DNA from 2 places in the Mesorhizobium sp. 2RAF45 genome. Region 1 is predicted to be linked to the other one. Evidence: predicted binding sites of a transcription regulator. Region 1 holds the regulator's gene; the other holds the start of a gene.
The links. Region 1 encodes LexA, which represses DNA repair genes until DNA is damaged. Its sites were predicted from a motif close to TGTTCNNNNTGTGTTCNG; they were not measured.
Positions count from the first base shown of each region.

Region 2: the regulator LexA is predicted to act here: its motif matches at 2,646-2,663, upstream of dinB (DNA polymerase IV).

Region 1 is NZ_JBFRGG010000015.1:28,532-37,679, reverse strand. It holds gene gltX (glutamate--tRNA ligase) at 1-526, opposite strand, end outside; gene AB4Z43_RS27870 (ComEC/Rec2 family competence protein) at 630-3,083, shown strand; gene lexA (transcriptional repressor LexA) at 3,077-3,814, opposite strand; gene AB4Z43_RS27860 (GntR family transcriptional regulator) at 4,192-4,965, opposite strand; gene AB4Z43_RS27855 (ABC transporter substrate-binding protein) at 5,118-6,104, shown strand; gene AB4Z43_RS27850 (ABC transporter ATP-binding protein) at 6,164-6,943, shown strand; gene AB4Z43_RS27845 (ABC transporter permease) at 6,949-7,872, shown strand; gene kynU (kynureninase) at 7,892-9,139, shown strand; gene kynA (tryptophan 2,3-dioxygenase) at 9,144-9,148, opposite strand, start outside.
Region 2 is NZ_JBFRGG010000021.1:31,865-39,414, forward strand. It holds gene AB4Z43_RS31450 (SDR family oxidoreductase) at 1-466, opposite strand, end outside; gene AB4Z43_RS31455 (dihydrofolate reductase family protein) at 589-1,176, opposite strand; gene AB4Z43_RS31460 (winged helix-turn-helix transcriptional regulator) at 1,288-1,710, shown strand; gene AB4Z43_RS31465 (DUF899 domain-containing protein) at 1,776-2,486, opposite strand; gene dinB (DNA polymerase IV) at 2,694-3,941, shown strand; gene AB4Z43_RS31475 (excalibur calcium-binding domain-containing protein) at 3,943-4,275, opposite strand; gene rsgA (ribosome small subunit-dependent GTPase A) at 4,459-5,499, shown strand; gene AB4Z43_RS31485 (sterol desaturase family protein) at 5,526-6,056, opposite strand; gene AB4Z43_RS31490 (NUDIX domain-containing protein) at 6,243-6,713, shown strand; gene AB4Z43_RS31495 (Gfo/Idh/MocA family protein) at 6,762-7,550, opposite strand, start outside.

The sequences.
Region 1 (9,148 bases):
GGATGATGAAGTCGTCGAGATCCTTGTTGGGGAAGCGCACCTCGCCCTGGACGCGGTCATGGACGATCGTCTCGCCTTCGGTCGGCGCCTTGATGCGGATGGCGCCCTTGACGCCCGCAGGCGCCTCAGAGGGGGCGCGGTCGCGCCACTGGCCGTTGTAGCGCGGCGGCAGGCCCTTGGCCCGTGCTGCCTCGCGCATCGCCTCCAACTCGGCCGGCGTCTCGTAGCTGTAATAGGCCTTGCCCAGACGCACGAGTTCCTCCGCGACCTCGCGGTGGCGTGGCGCGCGCTCGAACTGCGAGACCGCGTCGCCGTCCCAGGTCAAGCCGAGCCAGGAGAGGCCGTCGAGGATGGCAGCCGTCGCGGCGGCGGTCGAACGCTCGCGATCGGTGTCCTCGATGCGCAGCAGCATCGTGCCGCCGGTGTGTTTGGCATAGAGCCAGTTGAACAGAGCCGTGCGCGCGCCGCCGATGTGCAGATAGCCGGTGGGCGAGGGGGCAAAACGGGTGACGACCTTGTCGGACATGAAACTCTCGGAAACCATCTGAAGCGGGGTGCGGCCGCGCGGACTTTCGCGCGTCGCGCGTTCATGTAGCATAGGGCGTCAGGGGTGCAAGGGGCAGGACCCGATGGCTGGACGAGGCTGGGGCTCGGATCAGGGCGAGGACGCTGGTGTTGGCGTCAGCGAACGGTCGTTGTTTGCATCTCCCCTTGCGAACCCACTGCCATCGCCCCTTATGCCTGCACCCGGCAGCCAGCCGCCGCAGGCGGATATGCCGGCGACACTTCCGCCGCCTGCTTCAGGCCGGATTGTGCGTGTCCGGCGGCGACTCGCCCGGGTTTCCTGGCCTCGCCTACGCCATAGTGCGGCGACGGCAGCGGAGCTCGAGCTTGACCGGGGCATCGCCTTCCTGCTGGTGCCGGTTTGTCTGGCCGCTGGAGCGATCGGCTATTATTCGCTCGCGACGGAGCCTGATTTTGCAAAGCCTGTCGCGGTCGTCGTGCTGATGGCGGTCTGTGCATTTGTTTCGCGCTCCTGGCCCAAAACCCATCTGGGCTTCACGGCGGCATTGTTGTGCGCGCTTGGCCTGCTTGTCGCCAAGGTCGAGACATGGCGGGCGGGCACCCAGATGCTGGGTTCGGAAATCTCGACGCAAGTCACCGGCCGTGTCGTTTCGCTCGACCGGATGGAGACCGGCCGCATCCGGCTGACCATCGACGTGACGTCGACCGCCCGGCCGAAACTGCGCTATGCGCCGGAAAGGGTCAGGCTTTCGGCGCGAGATATCCCGGCGGAAATGACTGCCGGCTCCCTGGTCACCGGCTATGCTAAACTGTTGCCGCCGACCGGTCCGGTGCGGCCGGACAGTTACGATTTCTCCTTCGACAGCTATTTTGCCGGCATTGGCGGCAGCGGATTCTTTCTCGGCAACCCAAAGCTTGTCTCAGCCACGGACGACGAGGTGCCGCTCACGGCCCGCCTTTTCTCGGGGATAGAAAATGCCCGTGAAGCCATTGCCGACCACATCAGGGCCACGGTTGGCGGTGCCGAGGGTGAGATCGCGGCGGCGCTGATCGTCGGCGTGCGGGCCGGCATTCCCGATGAAATCAACGAGGCGATGCGACGCACCGGCATCTATCACATCATCTCCATTTCCGGACTGCATATGGCGCTCGTCGCCGGTACCATCATGGGGCTGCTGCGCGGCGCCTTCGCGCTGTTTCCGGACTTTTCCGCGCGTCGGCCGGTGAAGAAATATGCGGCCGCCGCGGCCCTTTTCTCGATCGCCGCCTATCTCGTCATTTCCGGCGTCGTCGTCGCGGCCGAACGCAGCTTCATCATGCTGGCGGTGATGCTGATTGCCGTGCTGTTCGATCGCGCGGCGCTGACCATGCGCAATCTTGCGATCTCGGCGATCGCCGTCATTGTGGTGTCGCCGCATGAGGTAGTCGGCCCAAGCTTCCAGATGTCGTTCGCCGCGACCGCGGCGCTGGTCGGGGCTTATGCCGGCTGGGCGGATCACCATGCGGGAAAGGCAAGACCGCCACCGCCAAAGCGATCCCTGCCGGGTTTTCTCACGCGAAAATTCCTGCTGGCGACGGGTGGGTTGGCGATGACATCCATCATCGCCGGCTGCGCCACGGCGCTGTTTGCCATCTGGCATTTCCAGCGTGTGTCGCCGCTCAGCCTGTTCGCCAATCTGGCCGTCATGCCGATCGTGTCACTGATTGTCATGCCTTTCGCTGTTCTCAGTTCGCTTGCGATGCCCTTTGGTGCCGACGGTCCCTTCCTTTACGTGATGGGCAAGGGCCTGACCGCAATGATCGCCATATCGGCGTGGATATCGGAGCGCTCCCCGGTCGATGCGGTCGGGCTGATTTCGCAGCAATCCGTGCTGCTGGTGACCATCGCCCTGATCATCGCGACGATGGCGACGACCTGGCTGCGGCTCGCGGCAGTGCCATTCGCGCTTGCCGGCCTGCTGACAGTATCGGATACGCGCGCCCCGGATGTGCTGATTTCCGAAGATGCGCGTTTGGTGGCGCTGCCGATCGGCGGTGGAGAACTCGCGGTCAGCCGGGCTCGCCCGAACGAGTTCACCGTCGACAATTGGAAACGCGCGCTGGTGTCCGAAACCATCGTCGTGCCGGAGATGTTCGACAAGGCGGACTGGCAATTCGACATTGCCGATGCCGCCAATCTGCCGCCGGGAGCGCCGTTTTATTGCACGGATGGCGTCTGTCTTGCCCGGCACCCGTCAGGGGCGATCATCGCGCATGTCGAAGACCGCAAGGACACCTGGAAGGCTTGCGGCTTCGCCGATTTGATCGTCGTCAATGACGCAACCGGCTATGATTCCTGCCACAATCCGCTGGTTGTTGTCGTCACCAAACGGCAACTTGCCCGCAAGGGCAGTGCCGCCGTCTTCTTCGACCGCCAATCGGCGACAGGTCCGCCAATCATCAGCTTCGCGGTGGACGGGCCATATCGGCCCTGGCACGAGCAGCGAAAATTTTCGCGCGAGGCGAGGGGGCTGCCGCCCTATCAAAAACCCGAAAAGCCTGCCGTTCCTGCTCAGTAGCGCCGGATCAACCCGACAAGCTTGCCTTGCACCTTGACCCTGTCTGGCCCGAAAATGCGCGTCTCGTAGGCCGGGTTGGCGGCTTCAAGGGCGATCGAGGCGCCCTTGCGGCGGAACCGTTTCAGGGTTGCTTCCTCCTCGTCGACCAACGCCACGACGATCTCGCCCGGGCTCGCCGTGTCGGCGTTGCGGATGATGACCGTGTCGCCGTCGAAGATGCCGGCGTCGATCATCGAGTCGCCCTTGACCTCAAGTGCATAATGCTCGCCACCCATGATCATGTCCGGCGGTACCGAGATCGAATGTGTCTGATGCTGGATGGCATCGATCGGCACACCAGCGGCGATGCGACCCATCACCGGGATCGACACGGCGGAAACCGCATCGTCATTATTGCCGGCCGCGGGCAAGCGCGATGCCGCCGGCTTGATCTGGCGGCCAAGACCACCCTGGCCGAGGCTGCCCTGGATGACGCTTGGCGAGAATTTCTTTGCCGCGTTGAGTCCGGGTGCGATCGAATCCGGCAGCCGCAGCACTTCCAGCGCCCGCGCCCGGTTGGGCAGCCGGCGAATGAAGCCGCGTTCCTCCAGTGCCGTGATCAGGCGATGAATGCCTGACTTGGAGGCAAGATCGAGCGCTTCCTTCATTTCGTCGAAGGAAGGCGGAATGCCGCTTTCCTTGAGCCGTTCATGAATGAACATCAGCAGTTCATGTTGCTTGCGTGTCAGCATGGCGGCCCCCAAGGCATTGAACGACGGGTGTGAATCAGAATCGAAAAACAAACCCAGAACAAACACTATCTGTTCCAGTTGTGTTCCGCAACTGTTTAAAGTTTAATGAATTTGTTAACGCGTCCGAAATTATTTGGCCCCGGCAGCGGGCCGCGCTAGACCGCTTCCGCTCCCCGCAGGTTCATTGAAATCATTTTGGTTAATGGCCTGTGGCCTACCCCTGGATGCGGTTTGGCATCAGGCGTTTGAGAGGCGTCCACAGAGCGGATTTGTACGGTGTATCGATCCATTTCCGGCGGAACGAAACGAAATCAAAATGCCAACGGTCGCGGGTTCAGGCCGGCCATGGCCGCGTGGATATGGACGCCGCGGCAACGTCATCCGGAAACCGCTTTCAGGCTGCCGGCGCGCGCGGTGTAGGTGTTGGCGCCGTTGTCTTCGCTGTGGACATAGACATGCAGCGTGTAGCCGATATGCGCGGTCATCAGCGCCTTTGCCCGCTCGACATTGCGATCGAGCGCCGCTTCCATGATTGCGGTGTGATGCTCGATGGCGATCGCCTCGCGCAGGGCGTCCATAGCCTCGCCATAGCCGTCCTTGAGGCCGGCCGCCGCCCGCAATGTCGGCGCCAGGCCGAGAAACCGATGATGCCGACGCAGTTGATCGGCGATCGTCGAGCGGAAGCGCAATAGCCAGTTCGACGTCGCCGCGCTCAGCAGAGCCGCATGGAAGGCCTCGTGGCTCTCGTCCCATTTGTCGACGGCCGCCTCGGAAGGGTCTTCGACTGCGGTCTTGCACCGGGAGAGCCGGTAATGAGCGGTGACGACCGCGTCCTCCCATTCCCTGCCGCCGTTCGCGATCGATTCCAGGAACAGCGGCATTTCGACAACCATCCTTGCGCGCGCCAGGTCCTCGAGCTCGGCGCGCGACACGGGAGCGACGGCAAAGCCGCGATTGCTGATGGCGGTGACCAGGCGCTCGGCTTCAAGTCGGGACAAGGCTTCACGCAGCGGCGTCCAGCCGACGCCGTATGTGCCGCGCAGCGCGCTCAGCTTGAGCGGCGCGCCCGGCATGAGGCGGGTGGTCAGGATATCGCGCCGCAGCAGCTGATAGGCCGCCTCGGTCTTCGTGGAATTGTTCTGATCCTGCATCGCCATCCGTCCGTCATCGGCTTGCGAAAATTATATATGAAGCGGAGGTATGGCAAGAATTATATATAATGTTTGACACACGGCGGGCGACTGACCATGATCGCCGCAGTTGCCGTCCTGTGGGCGGCGCTGATCAAATCTGGGAGGAAATGATGTTGAAGTCGAAGTCCGCTTGGCTGTCGGGATTGGCCCTGGCAGGCGCATTAATGGTCAGCGCAGGCAGCGCCGCGGCCGATCAGATACGCATCGGCATCGCTAATTTCGGCGAGCATCCGCAGCTCAATGCCGCCATAGCCGGCTTCAAGAAGGCATTGACGGACAACGGTTTTGTCGAGGGCAAGGACGTCGTCTACACCGAAAGCCATACCAACTTCGATGCATCGCTGGTGCCGCAGATGATTGCCAAGCTGCAGGCGGAGCAGCCCAAGCTGATCTACACCATCACCACGCCGGTATCGCAGATCGCCAAGAAGGCGCTCGCCGGTTCCGGCATTCCGATCGTCTTTGCCGCTGTCACCGATCCGGTGGCGGCCAAGCTGGTGCCGTCGTGGGACGCCGGAGACGAAGGCATGACCGGCGCCAGCGATCTGCAGGATGTCGCCGCGGTGATGGCCTTCACCAAGAAGCTGCTGCCGAACGCCAAGCGCTTCGGGGTGCCTTACAATCCAGGCGAGGCCAATGACGTTGCCCTGATAGAAAAGATCAAGGCGGCGGCGCCGGCGGCCGGTTTCGAGGTCGTGGAAATCGGCATCGACAACGTCAATGACATCCAGCAACGCATCGCTTCGCTCGCCGGCAAGGCTGACGTGATCTACGGTCCGGCCTCGAACCTGATCCAGCCGGCAATCGCCGCTGTCTCCGCGGCCGCACGCCAGGCCGGTATCCCGGTCGTCAACTCTGATGACAGCGCGGTCCGCAACGGCACCGTGCCGGCGAGCTTCGCGGTCAATTACACGCAGGTCGGCATGAACGCCGGCAACATCGCCGCCGAAATCCTCAAGGGCAAGGATCCCAAGACGATCGCGCCGTCGCGCCCGGCCTACAAGGATCACATGGCAACGATTTCCCGCAAGGCGATGGCCGCGTTCGGCATCGAGATACCGGCTTCGATGGCCGATTGCGGCTGCATCGTCGACTGATATCGGGCTGCAAGGGGCGATGGCGTTGGCGCCGTCGCCCTTCCGGCCAGGGAGGAACGATGCTCGATATCCGATCCGCGCGCAAAGTATTCTACAAGGGGCAGGCCGACGAGAAGGTCGCGCTCGACGGCCTCAGCCTGTCATTGGCCACCGGCGAGTTCGGCATCGTCATCGGCTCCAACGGGGCCGGCAAGAGCAGCATGCTCAACGCTATTTCCGGAGCCCTCGTCCTGGATTCCGGCAAGATCCTGATCAACGGCGCCGACGTGACAGCCATGCCGGTGCACAAGCGCGCCACACGATTGGCGCGCGTCTTCCAGGATCCGATGCGTGGCACCGCCGCCAGCATGACCGTGGCGGAGAACATGCTGCTGGCCGATCTGCGCAGCCAAAAACGCACGCTGCGGCAAGGGCTGAACGCCACGCGGCTCGCGTCCTACAAGGAGCGCCTGTCGATATTGGGCCTCGGCCTCGAAAATCGTCTCGACACCCGTGTCGACCTGCTCTCGGGCGGGCAGCGGCAGTCGCTGTCGCTGATCATGGCAGTCGGCGGATCGCCGGACCTGCTGCTGCTCGACGAGCATACCGCGGCACTCGACCCGCGCACGGCCGAGATCGTCATGCAGGCGACGGTGCGTGCCGTCAACGCGCTGAAGCTGACCACGCTGATGGTGACCCACAACATGCAGCACGCCGTCGACTATGGCAGCCGGGTGATCATGCTCGACGCGGGCCGGGTCCTGCTGGAGGTCTCCGGCGAGGAGAAGGCGAGGGTCACGGTTATCGATCTGATCGGCCATTTTTCCATCAAGACCGACCGCATGTTGCTGGCGAGCTGATCACCATGGGCTTTATTCCGGACGTTCTGACGAGCTTTGTCGCGATCATGCCGGTGACCCTGGCGCAGAGCCTGATCCTGGCCTTTGTCGTGCTCGGCATCATGATCCCGTTCCGCATGCTGAACTTTCCCGATCTCACTAGCGAAGGCGCCTTTCCGCTGGGCGGCTGCGTCTGCGGCGTGCTGCTGGCTGCCGGGGTATCGCCGCTGACCTGCATCGTCGTCGCATTTGTGGCGGGCTTCGCGGCGGGTTGCTGCACCGCCTTCATCCATCTGCGCTTCCGCATCCACACGCTGCTGGCGGGCATCCTGATGATGACGATGCTCTACAGCATCAACCTGCGCATCATGGGCAAGTCTAACCTTTCGGTTTTCGGCTCGCCCACCGTGTTCGATTGGGTGCCGTTCGCGCGGCCGGGTTTTCCGGCCAGCAAGATCGTCGTCGCCGGCCTTCTCGCGCTCATCGCCTTTGCGGCGCTCTACATGTTCTTCAGAACCGAGAAGGGGACCGCCGTGCGCGCCGTCGGCGCCAATCCCGACATGGCCGAGGCGCAGGGCATCAATGTCTGGGCGGCGACCATAGGCGGTGTCGGGCTGGCAAGCGCGTTTTCGGCCTCGAGCGGCGCGTTGATGGTGCAGTCGCAGGGATTTGCCGACGTCAATATGGGGCTGGGCATCCTCATCAACGGCCTTGCCGCGCTGATGATCGGCGAGGCGGTCGTTGGCAAGCAGACGGTCTCGCGCCAGCTGCTGGCGCCCTTTGCCGGCGCGATCATCTACTACCAGCTGGTGTCGTTCTGCCTTGCCGCCGGCATGCCGCCTCCCGACCTGAAGCTTGCCACGGGCCTGTTCGTGCTCGCCATGCTTGCTCTGCCGAGCCTCAAGCGCAGCCGGGGACCAGCGCCCGCGCGCGAAGCGATCCGTGAATAACCAGGGAATGTCACACATCATGCGTGCAACGATCGATCTCGCCGCAGTCGAAGCCATGGATGCGGCGGATCCGCTGCGTGCCATGCGCGACCGCTTCATTTTGCCGGAAGGTGTGATCTACCTCGACGGCAACTCGCTGGGTGCCGCGGCGCCCGCCGTCTTCAACGAGCTGCAAAAGGCGGCGACGCAGGAATGGGCGCAGGATCTCATCCGCGCCTGGAACACCGCGGGCTGGTTCGACATGCCGGTCGCGCTCGGCGACCAACTCGGACGTCTGATCGGCGCCGAGGCCGGCCAGACGGTGGTCTGCGACACGACCTCGATCAACATCTACAAGGTGCTGCATGCAGCCCTTGGCATTCGGCCGAACCGCTCGGTCATCGTCGCTGAGGGCGACAGTTTCCCGACCGATCTCTACATGGCCGAAGGCGTGGCCTCGACGCGGCCGGGCACGGTGCTGCGGCTCGAAGGCGTCGACGCGCCCACCATCGAGGAGCTGATCGATGAGCGCGTCGGGGTCATCCTGGTCAACCACGTCAATTACAAAACCGGACAATTGCGCGACATGGCCGCGCTGACGTGCAAGGCCCATCAGGTCGGTGCGCTGATCGTCTGGGATCTCTGCCATACGGCCGGCGCGTTGCCGGTCGAACTCGATGCTGCGAACGCCGATTTCGCCATTGGCTGCACCTACAAATATCTCAATGGCGGTCCGGGTGCGCCGGCGTTCATCTATGCAGCGAAGCGCCACCACGACGACGTCCATCAGCCGCTGAGCGGTTGGTGGGGCCATGCACGGCCCTTCGCTTTTGAACAAAGTTATGCGGCCGGCAGCGGCATCCGCCGGTTCCTGTGCGGCACGCAGCCGGTGCTGTCGATGCGGGCGCTGAAAGGGGCGCTCGATATCTGGGACGATGTCGACATGGCGGCGGTGCGCAAGAAGAGCATCGCGCTCACCGACCTGTTCATCCAGCTCGTCGAAGCCAGATGCGGCGCCTACGGCCTCGAACTCGAAGGTCCGCGCGACGGCAATGCGCGCGGCAGCCAGGTGTCGTTCCTCCACCCGCATGGCTACCAGGTGATGCGGGCCTTGATCGAGCGCGGTGTGATCGGCGATTTCCGCGCGCCGTCGACCATCCGCTTCGGCTTCACGCCGCTCTATGTCGGCTACAAGGACGTCTGGCAGGCGGTCGAGGTGCTCGAGGACATCCTGCGCACCGGCGCCTGGCAGGAAGCGCGTTTCGCGGTCAAGACGGCGGTGACTTGAGACCTCAGA
Region 2 (7,550 bases), on a different contig from region 1:
CAATGGTCGGTGCATCGCGCAGGTACACCTGCATGAACTGGCTGGGGCGCAGATGCGTCCATGCCATGCCGGCCCCCTCCAGATAGCGTTCGACCTCCTCATGCATGCGGGTGAAGCGGAACCTCTTCGCATCGTAGCCGATGTTGGATTCGGCGCCGGAGAACTTCACCACATGCGCGACGCCGGCCCGGCCGCAGGCATCGATGAAACGGCACTGCGTTTCCGTCATGTCGTCGGCGGCGGTCGAAATCATCAGCACGCGGTCGATGCCGTCGAGTGCCGCGCCAAGTGTGTCCGCCAGGCGCATGTCGCCCTCGACCAGTTCGACGCCGACAAGGCCGCCGAGCCCCGCCACTGACGCCCGGTCCGCATCGCGCACCAGCGCCCTCACCTCATGCCCCTGCCGCGCGAACTCGTGCACGATCGCCTTGCCGTTCAGCCCCGTGGCACCCGTCACCAGGATCATCGTCATCTCTCCGTCTGCAGTGAGGCGGCCGCCCCACCGGCGACCGCGCCTTGAAGACGAAGAGACGAGGGCAAAGGATTCTGCCCACACAGTTTTTTGACGGGAACCTTCGCCGTGCCCCCTCACCGCGCCGGGGCGTAGCGGTTGACCACCATGCCGCAGGCATAGGCTTTCGAGCCGAGCAGCCGGAGGTTACGAAAACCGCCCTGGTCGAAGATGCGGCGGCCGGCACCCAGCACGGCCGGATTGATGAACAGCTGGAACTCGTCGACCAGTCCGGCCGCGATCAGCGACGAGGCAAAGCCGGCGCCGCCGAAGACGATGATGTCGCCGCCCTCGCCTCCCTTCAGCGCCTCGACTTGGCGCGGCAGGTCGCCGCTCACCACCGCCGTGCGCTCCCAGCGCGAGGTTTTCAACCTGTCGCTCGGCACCACCTTCCGGACCTCCACGACGCGCCGGGCGAAGGCGTAGAACGGATCGCGTGGAAACTTCTTCGCCGCATTGCCCCAATGGCTGAGATAGCCCTCCTCGGCCATCTTGCGGCTGAGCAGGATGGTGTCGATGCCGGCGAAGACTGTGTTGAAATCCTGCTTCAGCTCCTGGTCCCAGCCGATGTCGTCGCCCCATTCCCAGAGCTGCCAGCGATGGTCGTCATTGGCGCCGACAAAACCGTCGACCGACATCTGCATCTGCAAGATAAGCTTCTTCATCGTCGTCTCCTCGTCTGTCCGGCTCAAAGAAAATTGCTTTACTTTTGGAACCATTGACGCAAGGCAAAAATGGGGTCAAGAGTAAAGTGATTTAAAAATGGAACCATAGACATGTCGACGCGCGAAAGGTCCGGCTGCCCGATCAGCCTGTCGCTGGAACTGCTCGGCGACCGTTGGACGCTGCTCATCATCCGCGATCTGGTCTTCGCCGGGAAAACGCATTTTCGCGAATTCCTGCAATCAGATGAAGGCATCTCCTCGCGCACGCTGGCCGAGCGGCTGCAGACCCTGCAGGACGAAGGCATCCTCACCCGCAGCGACGATCCGAGCCACGGGCTGAAGGCGATCTACCGGCTGACGGAAGCCGGCATCGACCTGTTGCCGGTGCTGGCCACGCTCGGCGCCTGGGGCAGCAAGCACCGCAAGGCCGACGATCAGCTCGCCCGCACCGCCGACGAACTGGCGGCCGGCGGCGAGCCGGCGCTGGAACGGATGAAGGCGGCGCTGCGGGCCGAACATCTGGCGAACACATGATCGCCGAAACTCTTGAAGGATGCCGCGAGGCCGAGGCGCCCCAACCGCGCGGCGATAACGGATCGTCAGCCATCATACTCGTCGTGAAGGCGAACCCAATCGCCCAGCGTATGTGACGGCCCGTTTTCATTGCGGCCGATTGGAGTGAGGTCGAGATAGCTATAGGTCCCGATCAGGTTCTCGCCGCCCCGGCTCCGCACCTGGAAAGTGCAGTAGATCGTGCCATCGTCATCCCTGTAGAAAACGGTCGCGCCGCCGCGATCCCTGCCTTTCATCGCGACCTCTTCGAAATTGAACAGCACCTTGCCCGACTTGATCTGGTCCTCGGTGAACGACACCTGGAAGTCGAAATTGAAATCGCTGCCGAATGACGAAACCCAATCGAACTGCCAATTCATCCGCGCCTTGAAATCCATGAACTCGGCCAGGGGAGCGCGCGCGCAGACGACCAGGGAGACGTCGTGATGCCTGAGATGCTGGTTGGCGGCGTCGATGTGGTCGCAAAGGAATGAACAGCCGGTGCAGCGATAGTCCGCATTGGGCGGAAACATGAAGTGATAAATGATCAACTGGCTGCGCCCCCCGAAGAGATCGGCCAGCGATTTCCTGCCCTGGGTCGTATCGAACTCGTAGAGCTTGTCGATGCGCAGCCACGGCAGCGCGCGCCGCTCCGCCGCGAGTTGTTGACGCTGTCGGGTCAACGCCTTCTCCTTTGCGAGATGCGATTTGTGCGCTTCAAACCAATCCGAGTAAGGCGCGATGATGTGGTCGGTCATGTCGTGCTCCTTCCGCATTCAGGCATGCTGACAGCCTCGTTGCCCGTCTTGAAGACGTAGTTGAAAACCGCGATCCGACATGGGCCGCGCAATTTTCGCGGGAAGAGAGCAGGCGATACAGCCGGACGCGGACATGCCGCTTGACAGATGTACATGTTATGTTCTCTATTCGTTCCGATCCATCAGCAACCGCGGATATGCAGCCGGATGGAAACGACAGCCACCATCCTGCATGCCGATCTCGATGCCTTCTATGCCTCGGTCGAGCAGTTGCTCGACCCGTCGCTACGCGGCAAGCCGATCGCGGTCGGCGGCGGCGTGGTGCTCGCCGCCTCCTATGAAGCGCGCGCCTTCGGCGTGCGCGGCGGCATGCCGGGGCGCAAGGCGCGCGAGCTTTGCCCGCAACTGATCTTCGTTGGCGGCAATTTCAGCCACTACCAGCGGCTGGGCGACGCGGCGATCAAGGTGCTCGACGATTTCACGCCGGTGGTCGAGCGCATTTCCATCGACGAGGCCTTCGCCGATGTCGCCGGCTGCACGCATCTGTTCGGGCAGCCGCAAGAGATCGCCACGGAGATCCGCCGCCGCGTGCGGGCCGAACTCGGCCTGCCGATCTCGATCGGCGTCGCCCGCACCAAGCATCTGGCCAAGATCGCCTCGCAGGTCGCCAAGCCCGACGGGCTGGTGGTGGTCGACCCCGGCAACGAACTCGCCTTCCTGCACGATTTGCCGGTCTCGTTGATGTGGGGCGTCGGTCCGGCGACCAAGGCGCGGCTGGCCGAAATCGGCATCGAGACCATCGGCGAGCTGGCCAGGACGCATAGCGGCGCGCTGACGCGGCTGCTCGGTCCCGCCGCCGGCGAAAAGCTCGCCGCTCTCGCATGGAACCGCGATCCGCGGAAACTGGAGACCGGGCGCCGGGCACACTCGGCCGGCGCGCAATCGGCGCTTGGGCAAAAGCCTGCCGTGGCGCAGGTGATCGTGCCGACGCTGCTGCATCTGGCCGACCGCGTCGCCAGCCGGCTACGCGCCAAGGCGCGGCCGGGCCGCACGGTGACGGTGCGCGTGCGCTTTGCCGATCTCAGCGCCGTCACGCGTTCGATCACGCTGGATCAGCCTATCTCGGCGACCACCATGCTGGCCGAGATCGCCGGCGACCTTGTGCGCGGCGTGCTCGCCGACCATTCACGCGAAAAGACCATCTCGCTGCTGGCGATCTCGGTCTCGCATCTGGAGGAAAGCGCGGAACTGCAGCTCGACCTGCCGCTTGGCCTCGCCGACGAGAAGCGCCGGCCCGGCAGCAAAAAAGGCCTCGCCCGCTTCGGCGCCGACCGCGCCATCGACAAGATCCGCGAACGCTTCGGCAAGCAGGCCGTCGGCTACGGCACGGTGGCGCTGGAAGCGGCGCGCTCCGTGCCCGACGAATTCAGGGAACTGGCGGAAAAGGAACTGTGAGCTATCTGCCGGTCCGCCAATAGCGATGCACGCTGACGCCGCTGCCGCTTCCCCCATGCCAAGGCTCACAGGCGATCCCGTCCTTGTCGGCATCATGCGTCGGCCAATAGCCCGGCTGTCCCCTGCGCGCGGGGGCAAGCCCGACGGCGCGGGCGGCCGCACAGTTGGGGAACGCGGCAAAGTGCCTTAAGGCGGCGAGCGGCGAGTCAATCTGGATGCCGACAAAGCCATAGGCGATGTAGCCGGACAAGAGGATGAACGGCGCGAAAAGAGCCAGATATTTCAGCCTGCCGTGGCGACGAGTTGCAGGCCAATGCAAGAATGGCAGAAGCATTCCCGGCGCGCCCCCTGCTTCAGACCCCGACACAAATCTATCTTCACCAGGCTGTTGCGACAACCGGCAACGCTTGCCAAACCCCGCCGTGCCGCCCATACAGCGGGACGGGCGGATCGCCCATCCCGAGAGGTCCGCGCCTCTCCCATCCTGCCGGGAACACTGTCCGATGTCAGCGACGCCGTGCCCTTGGTCGAAGCCGTGACGGCCTCTTCCCCCTCCCTTGCCGGCCTTGGATGGTCGGAATTTTTCGGCGACCAGCTTGAACCGGGCGATGCAGACCTCATCCCGACCCGCATTGCCATGGTCCATCGAGACCGGCTGAGCGGCCTGTCGCAGACGGGACAAACCGACCTGTCCCTGGCGCCGCAGGCCACCACCGGCGACTACGCCGTCGGCGACTGGGTGCTGGTCGAGCCGCACAGTCACCTTCTGCGGCGTCGCCTGACCCGCAAGACGGTTCTGGAGCGCCGCGTCCAGGGCGGCAGGGGGCCACAGCTGGCAGCGGCCAATGTCGACACGCTGTTCATCGTCACGTCCTGCAATGCCGACTTCAACATCGCCCGGCTCGAACGCTATCTGGCGCTGGCCAACGAGGCCGGAACGACACCCGTGATCCTGTTGACCAAGGCCGATACGGCCGAGGACGCCGAGGCGTACCAAAGCCAGGCCGCCGCGCTGCAGCGCGGATTGGCCGTGGTGACGCTGAACCCGCGCATCGCGGACGCCGCGGGCGCACTCGCGGCCTGGTGCGGCGCGGGGCAGACGGTGGCGCTGATCGGTTCCTCCGGCGTCGGCAAATCGACACTGGTCAACACGTTGGCCGGATCCGCGCAGCAATCACCGCAGCAGACCGGCGCCATTCGCGAACACGACGCCAAGGGACGCCACACCACCACGGCGCGGTCGCTGCATGCCATTGCCGGTGGCGGCTGGGTGATCGACACGCCGGGCATGCGCACGCTGCAGGTCAGCGACGTCGCCTACGGCATCGACACGCTGTTCGCCGAAATCACCGAGTTGGCGCCGCTGTGCAAGTTCCGCGACTGCACGCATATGCACGAGCCGGGCTGCGCGGTGCAGGCAGCGTCGAAGGCCGGCACGCTCGATCCGGAGCGCCTGGCCCGCTGGCGCAAACTGTCCGACGAAAACCAGAACAACACGCCGGTTCAGACGGGACCTCGCGGCGCCAAGTCACCCGCCGGCCGCGGCAAGCGACGTTGAACGGCTGCCCTACTGCCCTACTGCCCTCAAAGCCGGGCCGTGCCGAAAACCCGATCCCAGAACAGCGACGTCACGCCGAAATTGGCGTTGTCGTCGATATGGTGATGCACCGCGTGGCGGCGCTTGAGCGTGTAGAGATAGCTGGGATGGGCGGGATGCCAGTGGTGGATCATGTGGTGGACGCTGATGTACCAGAGATAGCCCAGCATCAGCCCGCAGCCGACCGCGCTGGCGGTCGCGAAATCCGAGAGCAACCAGATGGGCAGCGCGATCAACGCATGCACGCCCAGGCTGAGCCAGGTCGGCGTGCCCACCGGACTGCGCTCTTCGACGTGATGACGGTCGTGCAGTTCCCTGATGTAGGGAACATGATGCAGGACGAAGCGGTGCAGGACGTATTCGATCAACGTCCAAAGGCCGAGACAGATCACCACCGTGCCGATCCAGTCCGGCGCACTCTCCTCCCCGGCCTCGATCAGCCCAGCCACGCCCAGAAGGGCGATCACCAGCGGATAGACCACGAAATCGCTATAGTAGCCGATCAGACCGAGTTGCATTCCGGACGCCCCAACTGATTTCGACGCCGCCCCAGAATCGATGCTATCAGATTGCCGAACTCGCGGATGAGGTGCAATGCAGATGCATCTGACATAGCGTCGCAATTTCCCGGTGCAAGTTCAGCACGCATGATCGACTCAAGAATCGGCGGGCCTCGCACCGGCGCCGCAAACGGACATGCAAAAATGGCAAAACGCAGTGCGGGCCTGCTGATTTATCGTCGAAACGATGGGGATATCCAGGTGCTTCTGGTTCACCCGGGCGGCCCGTTCTGGGCAAAGAAGGACGACGGCGCCTGGTCGATCCCGAAAGGCCTCGTCGACGAGGACGAGGACGAACTGGCGGCAGCGCAACGCGAGACCGGGGAAGAGCTCGGCATCACAATCGACGGCCCCTTCGCGCGCCTCGGCGACTACAAGCAACCGGGCGGCAAGATCGTCATTGCCTGGTCGGTCGAGGCTAGCACCGAGATCGATGTCGCCACGATCAAGAGCAACAGCTTCACCATGGAATGGCCGCCGCGATCTGGGTCGATGAAAGAATTTCCGGAGGTCGACAGGGCCGGCTGGTTCAGCCTGCCGGAGGCGGAGGTAAAACTTCTGCAGGGCCAGCGCCCGATGCTGTCGGATCTGGCGAAGCGGCTGGGGATCGGGTGATTGCCGGCGGCAAAGCTGCCAATCTCCCTTCGTAGGGGAGATCGGCTGTCACCCCGCAAACCGCGCCGCAGTCCACGCGCCACCCGCCGCATTCGACTCCACCGCCGCCGCGACGAACTTCACGCCGCGCGCGCCATCGACAACGTCCGGCACCCGCGCCGCACGCGCGGCATCGACCACGCCACCGGAGCGATGCGCGCGGATGATGTCGGCGGCGTCGCGGTAGAAATTGGCGAAGGCCTCGATATAGCCTTCCGGATGCGCCGCCGGCATGCGCGAGACGCGCCGGCTTTCTTCGGTCGAACCATGGCCGCCGCGCACCAGCGTGCGGGTTTCCTCGCCATAGCGCGAGAAGCGCAGTTCCTCCGCCCGCCCGCCCGACCATTCGAGCCCGGCTTTGTCGCCATAGATGCGAACGGACAGATCGTTGTAGTGGCCGGGCGAGGTCTGGCTGGCCAGGATCGTGCCGCGTGCTCCATCCGCCCAGCGCACCATGACATGCGCATTGTCGTCGAGCCGGCGTCCGGGCACCGCGGTGAACAGGTCCGCCGACACCGCCTCGGCTTCGCAGCCTGAGATATAGCTCGCCAGATTGAAGGCATGCACACCGATATCGGCCAGCACCGCCGACTGCCCTGCCCGCGCCGGATCGGTGCGCCATTCCGCCTGCTTCTGGCCCTCGGCGTCGATCGGCTTGGTCAGCCAGTCCTGGATGTAGGCGCCATGCACCGACACGATCCGCCCGAGTTCGCCCGCCATCACCATTTCGCGCGCCTGCCGGACCATGGCGTAGCCGGTGTTGTTCAGCGTCACGACGAAGCGGCGTTTTTTGGCGCG